Regions from separate parts of the Mesorhizobium sp. WSM4935 genome, predicted to be linked through region 3. Evidence: predicted binding sites of a transcription regulator. Region 3 holds the regulator's gene; each other region holds the start of a gene.

Region 1 (3,275 bases), on a different contig from region 3:
ACGAAGACGCCGTGGCGGATCGGCAGGTTCTCGGCCAGCTCGCGCTCGATGAGGGCCGAGACCATCATGCGACCCGGCTGCCCTGGCGCCACACCGTGCGCACGACCGGCACATGGTCGTCCACGCGCACGCGCACGAGGTCGGCACGGCGGCCCGGCTCGATAACGCCGCGGTCGGTGAGGCCGACCGCCTCGGCCGGGTTCTTCGACACCATGGCGACCGCTTGCGGCAGCGAAATCCCTTCGACGACATCGCCGAGGAAGAAGGCCGACTGGATCAGGCTGAAGGGGATGTAGTCTGAGGACAGGATGTCGAGCAGGCCGTCGGCGGCAAGCGTGCGCGCCGAGACATTGCCGGAATGCGAGGCGCCGCGCATGACGTTCGGCGCGCCCATCAGCACGCCGAGGCCCGCCGCCTTCGAGGCCTTGGCCGCTTCTTCCGTCGTCGGGAACTCGGCGACGCGCACGCCCTGCTCGACCGCTTCGTCGACATGGCCGGCGGTTGCATCGTCGTGGCTCGCCAGCACGATGCCGCGCTCATGGCAGGCGGCCGAGATGAAGACACGGTTCGGACCGGAATTGCGGGCCGATTCCGCCATCCGCTTCTCGCAGAATTTCTGGAAATCGCGGTCGGTCAGCTTCAGCTTGCGCTGGTAGTAATAGGCATAGGTCTCAAGATTGACGAACTGGCGCTGTCCAGGCGCATGGTCCATCAGCGAGGCGAGCTTCACCCGCTCGTCGGTCTCGAAATTGGCGAAGGCCTCGAGGCAATCGGGTGCGGAAACCTCGCAGCGCAGGTGGATGAAATGGTCAGCTCTAAGCCGATCCTGCTTGACGCTGTCCTCGATCGCGTCGGCCAGCTTGCGCACATCGTCGGATTTCAGGTCGGCGTCCTCGTCCATGCCGACGCGCAAGGCGTCGAGCACGGTGGTGATGCCGGCCGTCGCGACCTGCGCGTCATGGGCGAGCACGGCGGCGATCGGGTTCCAGCGCACTTTCGGACGCGGCGCGTAATGGCCTTCGAGATGGTCGGTGTGCAGCTCGACAAGGCCCGGGATGATGTAGTCTCCGCTCATGTCCTCGCCGGTGCGGGCGGCCCCCGGCTCGATGGCGGCAATCTGGCCGTCGCGCAACAGAAGCGAGCCCTCGACGATTTCGTCGGGCAGCACGATGCGGGCATTGGTGAGAACGGTTTCGGCGGTCATCTCGGGCGGTCCTATCTCGAACGGTCGGCGATCAAATCAGAGCAATTCCAGGAAAAGTGCTTTGCGGTTTTCCGTCCGGAATTGCGTAAAAACTAAAGACAGGGCGGTTCAGCGTTTCCGCTGATCCGCCCTAGGCGGTTTTGCGGGCCGGGCCGCGGCCAAGCGCATGGTGGGAAAGCACCATGAACGGGGCGCCGGGCTCGCTTTCGACGAACAATGTCAGCGCATCCACCGGCACCGGCTGCCGCAGCACATCGGCAAACAGGCCATCGATCGCAGCACGCAGACGTGGGCTTTCCTCCGGCCCGACGCGCCCCGACAGCGTCATGTGGAAGCGGAATGTGTCGAAGACGTAAGGATAGCCCCATTGGCAGAGGTTGCGGAACTCGTCGGGCTTCAGCGCATCGGGGCTGCGGCGTTCGATCTCGGCCTCGGTCAGCGGCGCGCGGAACCGATCGAAGGCGCGAACCACCTCGCCGGCGAAATCGTTGAGCGGCGCGAACTGCGTTTCCGGCACCAGCGCGAAGAAGCCGTCGATCTGGCCGACGACTAGACGCGGGATAACGACCGGCGGCGTCGCCTCGGCGAAACTGTCGAGCGCGGCGCGCAGCGAGGCTTCCGTCTCGTTTGGCGCCAGCCGGAACGGCGCCTTCAGCGTGGCATGGAACCCGTAACGCCTGGCGGAGGCGGTGTGGAAGGCGACTTCCGCGGCCGACAGATCGCCCACGGCCTCCACCGGCCGCGTCGCCGCGCCGAACGGGTCGCGGCCCAGCCAGTTGGCGGCAATGCGCGCCAGCTGCTCGTCCTGCCCCGGGGTGTAGTAGATGGCGTAGCGCATCGGCGTTCCTCGTCAAGCGCGCTGCGCCCCGAAGGATCATGCGACGCGCTTCAAGTCATTGTTTCGGCAAGTCGTGGACCCAAAAACGCCGGAGCGCTTGCGGCGACATGCACCGGAACCGCTGCCATAGGTGATTTCCATGACGGATTGACGAAGCTTTCATGGGTTTTCGAAGGCAAGTCCAGCACAGAGCTCGTTAGCCGACGATTTTTCCGGACTGGACCAATCCGCCGGTCAGGCCTTCATCAGCCATTCATGCTCGGCCGCGTTGTGGAATTTCCACGTCCGCTTCGGTCCGGCCATGACGTTGAGGTAATAGAGGTCGTAGCCGTGGCATGCCGCGCAGGGGTGGTAGCCCTTGGGCACCAGCACGACATCGCCGTCCTCGATCGCCATCGCTTCGTCCAGCTCGCGCACGCCGTTGCGGTCGGCATCGGTGTAGACGCGCTGGAAGGCAAAGCCCTGCGGCGGGTTGAGGCGATGGTAATAGGTCTCCTCGAGATAGGATTCGGCCGGGAGATTGTCCTGGTCGTGCTTGTGCGGCGGATAGCTCGACGTGTGGCCGCCGGGCGTGATCACCTCGACCACCAGCAGCGAATCCGCCGGTTTGCCCTCGGGCAGGATGTTGGTGACATAGCGCGTGTTGGTGCCCTTGCCTCGCACCTCCTGGCCGAGATCGTCAGGTCCGATGACGCGGACGGGAAGGCCGCCGTTTAAGCCCGGCGCCGAGCAGACGGCGAGCTCCAGCTCGGTGTCGGCGGTCACCGACCAGTCGGTGCCTTGCGGCACATAGACCGACCACGGCTTGCCCTCGAAGGGCGACATGCGCTCGCCCAGCAGGCCGAGGTCCTTGCCGCCGGCCGAGACCTTGCCCTTGCCGGTGACGAAGACGAGGCAAACCTCGCGCTCGCCCGTCTTGCCCGACGCCATCTCGCCCGCTTTCAGCCGATGCAGATCGAAACCGACATAGGTCCAGCCGGCGCTCTGTGGCGTGACGTGGGCGACGTGGCCATGGCCCTTGTCGGCCTTGACGAGAAGTTTCGACATGCTGGCCTCCTTTGGATCATTCCTTCGGCTCGGCCGGAGGCTTCGTCTCCTCGGCCGGCCTGTAGAGATAGAAAAACTGCCACACGGCGTAGCCGGCGAAGCCGAGCGCGATGACGCCCCAGAACGGCGTGCCGGACGCAAACTCGATCACCGACCAAACAAGGCAGACCGCCACGACGGCGATGC
Region 2 (3,275 bases), on a different contig from region 3:
GCAGGGTGACCTGATAGACAAGGAAGGTGGTGTCGACGTCGGCGCCGTCCTCGGCTTTATAGGGCGCGCCGACCTGGAAGCCGTCCTGCGTGAGGAAGTCGTTGTCGTTGGCGACGAACAGGAAATAGTCATCGGGCAGCTTCGGGTCGAGTACCGAGGCCAGCGACATCGCTTCCCATTTCTCCGAGAGGTTGTTCTTGTCGTTCGGCGCGCCATTGTGCAGGCCGAAGCGGCCGAGCTCGCCCTTGTCATTGATGTCGATGAAGGAGGTCAGCTTGGCCGGCGTCACCGACGGGTCGAGCACGCCCTTCGGCGCGACCGGCTTGTCGGCGGCGTCGAACGATCCGTTGGCGATGTCGGTGGCGGCCGATAGGTCGACGATCTCGATCTTGCGGTAGACCGACTCGGCGTCCTTCAGACCCTGGCCGTTGCCCGAGTCGCGCGCCAGCATCAGGAAGCTCTTGTCGGAGAGCGCGACGATCTCGCTCTGCGCGGCGACCTTGGTCTTGCCCTTGGCGTCCTTGAACACCGGCAGCGGCACGACATATTCATGCGCCAGCTTGAGATGGGCGAGATCGGAGGCGTCATAGACCAGCGCGCGGGTGTTCTGGCGGGTCGAACCGGAATCGCCGCCGTCCTGGCGGGCCGCCGACTGCAGCACGGCGATCAGGAACTTGCCGTCCGGCGTCATCGACATGCCTTCGAGGCCCTGGTTGTTCTGGCGGCCGGTCTCCGGATCCTTCGGATCTGGCTCGGCCGCGCCCGGGCCGGGGTTGTCGGAAGCGAAGTTCGGCCTACCGTGGCGCATCGGCACCAGGGCCGCCGGCGGCTGCGTCGCCGACATCAGCCGGCCCTCGGCCGAGAAGCGGTAGATGTTCGGACCATATTCGTCGGAGATGAACATGGTGCCGTCGGGCAGGCGCACGATCGCCTCGTCGTCGAGCGCCAGCTTGCCGTTTTCGGCCTGCGGCAGGATCGGCATGTCGCCGGCGGCTTCGCGCACGCCGTTGAGCGGATCGAGTCCGGTCGCATCGGCGCCCTTGTCGTCGGTCAGAAGCATGGTGTCGGCGAGCGTCGCCTTGACGCCGGTCTGTTCCTGTCCGGCGGCGGGCGCCGCGCCGGGAGCAGTCGGGGTCAGCTCGATCGAGATGGTGTTGAGGCGCGGGCGATAATCGGTGGTGCCGACGACGTTGTAGCCGCGATCCGGCAGCAGCCAGAGCGAACCCCTGTAGCCCTCGCCGTCGCGGGCCCAGGACTTGGTGTCGATCGCCATGCCGGAACCCGAACCGAAAGTCTCGCCGAACTTGTCCTTCTGGCTGGCCGGAATGCGGCCGACGCCGACAAGCCCCTTGTTGACATAGGCGACGCCATCGGCGAGCGCCGGGGTCATGGCGGTGAACAGAGCAAGCGCCGCGCCGAGCGCGGCGGTTCGGTTGAGGTGTTTCATCGATATCCCCTTCTTGACGAGCAGAGCGGCCATTGGCTCAAAAGGGCGCGGCATCGACGTGCGGCCTGCCCTTGCCGTCGAGCGGTCTAGGACGTGAACGTGATGGTTGCGTGACAGGCTGGGACTCTCCTTCCCCCCTTGTGGGGGAAGGTGGCCGCGAAGCGGCCGGATGAGGGGTGCTCCAGGGAAAGCCGACGTTTCACTCCCCTGGAACACCGCTCATCCGTCTCGGCGCTAACGCGCCGATCCACCTTCTCCCACAGGAGGGAGAACGGAAAGCGCTTCCGCCTCAATCGCTCTCTCTTGCGACCAGCTCCAGCGGCCAGACCTCGCGGATGATGCGTGTGCCTTCGGGGCCGGCGAAGGCGGGAAGGGCGGCGAGCAGCATCTCGGCCAGCCTCCGGCCCATCGGCTCCAATGCCGGACGAAAGGCGGTCAGCGCGGGCGAGAAATAGCGGCAGAGCGGGGTGTCGACGATGACGGTCACCGCGATATCGTGACCGGGCCGGATGCCCATCTCAGCCAGCGCCTTGCAGCCGCCGAGCGCCATCGCGTCATTGTTGAAGATGATGGCCGTCGGCCGGTCCTTGGAGACCATCACGCGCGGCGTCACCTGGTAGCCGCCAGCCTCGTTGATGAAGCCGTCGGCGATCAGGCCGGGATCGACCTCGATGCCGTGCCGCTTCAGCGCCTTGCGATAGCCGTCTAGAAAGAGATAGCCGAAATTGAGGTTGAGCGCCGGGCGAATGGCGGCGATGCGGCGGTGGCCGCGCGCGACCAGCCTGTCGACCGCATCGCTGCCCGCCTTCTCGAAATCGAGGTCGAGGGAAGGGTAGGCCTTGCCGCCCGAGCGGCTGCGGCCGAGCGTTGCGAAGGGAAAGCCTCTCTCGGTCAGGTAGTCGATGCGTTCGTCCTCGCGGCGCGTCCAGGCCAGCACCACCGCGTCGGCGCGGCGGGTCTCGACGACGCGGCGCAGGCGCTCCTGCTGATAGTCGCCCGGCGCGCCCATGACCACGATCAGGTCGAGCCCGCTTTCAGCCAGTCGCGCCTGCAGGCCGGTCAGGAACGGGATGAAGAAGGGTTCGCCATATTGCTGGTCGCCCGGATGCGGCTGCAGCATGAAGGCGATCGAATGGGTGGCGCCTTGCCTCAGGCTGCGGCCGGATTGGTTTGGCGAATAATTGAGCGCCCTTGCCGCTTCCAGCACGCGCTTGCGCGTTTCCGCATTGACGTCGGCGCGGCCGTTCAGCGCCCGCGATACGGTGCCGATCGAAATGTTCAGATGACGCGCAAGGTCGTGGATGCTGGACGCCAAGGACGGTTCTCCCCCTGCCTTGGCTAGCACCGGCTGCCGCTCAGGCCAAGGCTTCGGGACGATTTTTGCGCGCAGCCGATTGACATTCTAAGCTATCGGGTGTGTTCTCGTAAACGTTTACGGAAAACGTTTACGGTGATGCCGTGGATGCCGTGACACTCGGCCTGGAGGGGCCGAGCCGAGGAGGAGCGCTGGATGATGAAGGTCGTCCTGGTCGGGTGCGGAGCCATGAGCAAGCACTGGCTCGATGCCGCAAGGCGGATCGACGGGCTTGCCATTGCCGGCCTTGTCGACCTCGATGCCGAGCGGGCGAAGGCGAGGGCGCGCGAGTACGAGCTCTCCAATGCAGTGATAGGCACCAGCCTCGACGCCGTTCTCGATGAGACGAAGCCCGACGCCGTATTCGATGTCGTGGTCCCGGCAGCCCGCCGCGAGGTCGCGCTTTCGGCCTTTGCCCATCATTGCCATCTGCTCACCGAAAAGCCGCTGGCCGACAGCCCCGAGAACGCGCGC
Region 3 (3,275 bases):
TCGCCGTTTTCGGTAAATGGTGAACCGTGTAGCGTGTCAGCGACAGGCCATGGCATCATCACAAGGCCGCGGTGACTCGGGAGGACGTGCGAGACAATGTCGGTGGGAATCCGCCACGACGATTTGCGCCGGCGCAACCGCGCCATGGTGATTTCGGCGGTGCGCCGCGCCGGCCAGCCGTCGCGCACGGAGATTGCCGCCACCACCGGGCTTAGCCACTCAACCATTTCGGCGATCTCCGCCGACCTGATCCAGGAGGGCATTCTCAGCGAAAGCAAGGCCAGCGAGCCGACGGCGTTGAAACGCGGCCGGCCGCAGATCGGCTTGGCGCTGAATCCCGAAGCCGCTGCAGTGCTGACAGTAGTGCTGTCGCTGAACTTCCTGTCAGTCGCTGTGATCGACTATGCCGGCCAGGTGGTTGCCGAGGAGCAGCTGCGCCTGGACACGCTCGTCATGCCCCGCGACGAGCTGATCGGCGAATGCCTGGCGATCGTCCGGCGCCGGCTGCATGATCCCGACCTTGACGTCGGCAGCGTCGCCCGCATCGCCATGGGCATTCAGGGCATCACCGATACCCATTCACGCGCCATGCTGTGGTCGCCGATCACGCCGCTGACCGACATCCCCTTTGCCGACATCCTTGAGAAGGAATTCGGCATCCCCGCCACAACGGAGAACGACTGCAACATGATGGCGGTCGCCCTGCAATGGCGCGATCCTGAACGCTATCGCGACGACTTCATCGCCATCCTGCTCTCGCACGGTATCGGCATGGGTCTGGTGCTGAAGGGCGCGCTGTTCACCGGCACACATTCCTCGGGCGGCGAGTTCGGGCACATGATCCATCGGCCCGGCGGCGCGCTTTGCCGCTGCGGCCGGCGCGGTTGCGTCGAGGCCTATGCCGGCAATTACGCCATCTGGCGCAGCGCCATGGGCATAAGCGAGGATGCCGCGCCGACGGATGTCGGCGACGCCGACATGCGCGCGCTTGCCGCAAAGGCCCGGCAACAGGACGGCCCCGAGCGCGAGGCCTATCGCCGGGCCGGCGAGGCGCTGGGCTTCGGCCTCGGCAGCCTGTTCGCCCTGATCGACCCGGCGCCCGTCGCCATGGTGGGCGTCAGCGCGGCCGCCTTCGACCTGATCGAGCCCGCGCTGAGGAAGGCGATCGCACAGACCGCCGGCGGCCAGCATTCCGAATCGATCTCCTTCGACACCGAGCCGAACGAGCTGCCGCTGATCCGCGAAGGCTGCGCCATGCGCGCGCTGACCTTCGTCGACCAGGAGATTTTCGCGCCGGGAGGCCAGGCAAGAGCCGGCACCGTCGGGAAGAACGTGGCCTAAGTAGGACCGAAAAATGCGAGCGCTGGGATATCCTGAGATTCAGGTCAGGCCGAGTCGAGAATGGTGGATTCCGAGAACCGGAACGGAGCGTACTTTTGGGTACGTGAGTACCGGAAGCGCAGGAAGCCGCCATTCGCAGGCCGGCATCACCTGAATATCAGCATATCCCTAGTCCTCGCGGATCGCGTAGCCCGCCCCCCGAATGGTACGTATGACGTCCGGCATGCGGCCGTTGTTGACCGCCTTGCGCAGGCGCCCGACATGGACGTCCACGGTGCGCTCGTCGATATAGATCGTCTCGCCCCAGACATTGTCGAGCAGCTGGCTGCGCGAGAACACGCGGCCGGGATGCCGCATCATGAATTCGAGCAGCCGGAACTCGGTCGGGCCGAGCCTGATCTCGCTCTTCTTGCGGTAGACGCGGTGCGATTCGCGGTCGAGCACGATGTCGCCGACCTTGAGCACGCTGGACAGCACCTCCGGCTTGGCGCGGCGCAGCAGCGCCTTGACGCGCGCCATGAACTCCGGCGTCGAGAACGGCTTGACCAGATAGTCGTCGGCGCCGGTCGAAAGGCCGCGCACGCGGTCGCTTTCCTCGCCCCGCGCCGTCAGCATGATGATCGGCAGCCGCTCGGTTTCGGGCCGCATCCTGAGGCGACGGCAGAGCTCGATGCCGGAAACCGCCGGCACCATCCAGTCGAGCACGAGCAGGTCGGGAACGTTTTCCTGGAGGCGGATTTCGGCCTCGTCGCCGCGGGTCACCACTTCGACTTGGTAACCCTCGGATTCGAGGTTGTAGCGGAGCAGCACCCCCAGCGGCTCCTCGTCCTCCACCACCATGATGCGTGGCGCGATCATCGGGGTAACCTTTTCGTCAGGCCGCCGGCGCCGACATTGCGGTCTCGTCCTGCTTCGGACGATTGGCGGGCAATTGCGTGCCGGTCAGCACATAGTAGGCGTTCTCGGCGATGTTGGTCACATGATCGCCGATGCGCTCCAGATTCTTGGCGCAGAACAGAAGATGCGTGCAAGCGGTGATGTTGCGCGGATCCTCCATCATGTAGGTCAACAGCTCGCGGAAGACGGACGTGTATTTGACGTCGATGCGTTCGTCGTCGTTGCGAAGCTTGGCCAGCGCCGTAGCGTCGCCCACCGTATATTCCTGGATCACGCCCTGAACCTGGATCAGCACCATCTGCGCCATGGAATCGATCGAGTGGGTGAGGTCCCGCGGCGCGGCGCTGACGCCGACCGAGCCGACGCGCTTGGCGATGTTCTTGGCGAGATCGCCGATGCGCTCGAGGTCGCCCGCCATGCGGATCGAGCCGACCACGTTGCGAAGATCGTCCGCCATCGGCTGGCGCTTGGCGATCAACGTGATGGCACGGTCGTCGAGCTCGCGCTGCCTTGCGTCCATGATGGCGTCGTCGGAGACGACGCGCTGCGCCAGCGCATTGTCGCTTTCGAGCAGCGCTTTGGTCGAGGCGCCGACCATTGAGCCGGCAAGGTCGCCCATGTCGTTGATGAGCCGGCTGATCTGCCTCAGATCCTCGTCGAAGGCGGCGACGGTATGTTCGGCCATGATGATGTCCTCGTATGAGCTCAGCCGAAGCGGCCGGTGATATAGTCCTGCGTGCGCTTCTCGCGGGGCGAGGTGAAGATCTTCTCGGTCCGGTCGAACTCCACCAGCTCGCCCAGATACATGAACGCCGTCTGCCGTGACACGCGCGCCGCCTGCTGCATGTTGTGGGTGACGATGACGATCGTGTAGTCGGCCTGCAATTCGTCGATCAGTTCCTCGATCTTGGCCGTCGACAGCGGATCCAGCGCCGAGGCCGGCTCGTCGAGCAGGATGACCTCGGGCTTCACCGCCACGGTGCGGGCGATGCAGAGCCGCTGCTGCTGGCCGCCGGAGAGGCTCTGGCCGCTGGCAT

The links. Region 3 encodes PhoB, which activates phosphate uptake and scavenging genes when phosphate is short. Its sites were predicted from a motif close to TGTCATNNANCTGTCAT; they were not measured.
Region 1: the regulator PhoB is predicted to act here: its motif matches at 2,182-2,198, upstream of P9273_RS24715 (DUF1045 domain-containing protein).
Region 2: the regulator PhoB is predicted to act here: its motif matches at 1,547-1,563, upstream of P9273_RS06535 (esterase-like activity of phytase family protein).

The regions. Positions count from the first base shown of each region.
Region 1 is NZ_JARTVR010000013.1:90,321-93,595, reverse strand. It holds gene phnN (phosphonate metabolism protein/1,5-bisphosphokinase (PRPP-forming) PhnN) at 1-68, opposite strand, end outside; gene P9273_RS24720 (alpha-D-ribose 1-methylphosphonate 5-triphosphate diphosphatase) at 65-1,204, opposite strand; gene P9273_RS24715 (DUF1045 domain-containing protein) at 1,335-2,042, opposite strand; gene iolB (5-deoxy-glucuronate isomerase) at 2,277-3,089, opposite strand; gene P9273_RS24705 (DUF3329 domain-containing protein) at 3,106-3,275, opposite strand, start outside.
Region 2 is NZ_JARTVR010000002.1:466,658-469,932, reverse strand. It holds gene P9273_RS06535 (esterase-like activity of phytase family protein) at 1-1,447, opposite strand, end outside; gene P9273_RS06530 (LacI family DNA-binding transcriptional regulator) at 1,737-2,762, opposite strand; gene P9273_RS06525 (Gfo/Idh/MocA family protein) at 2,958-3,275, shown strand, end outside.
Region 3 is NZ_JARTVR010000015.1:117,440-120,714, forward strand. It holds gene P9273_RS26575 (ROK family protein) at 97-1,341, shown strand; gene phoB (phosphate regulon transcriptional regulator PhoB) at 1,510-2,199, opposite strand; gene phoU (phosphate signaling complex protein PhoU) at 2,216-2,923, opposite strand; gene pstB (phosphate ABC transporter ATP-binding protein PstB) at 2,944-3,275, opposite strand, start outside.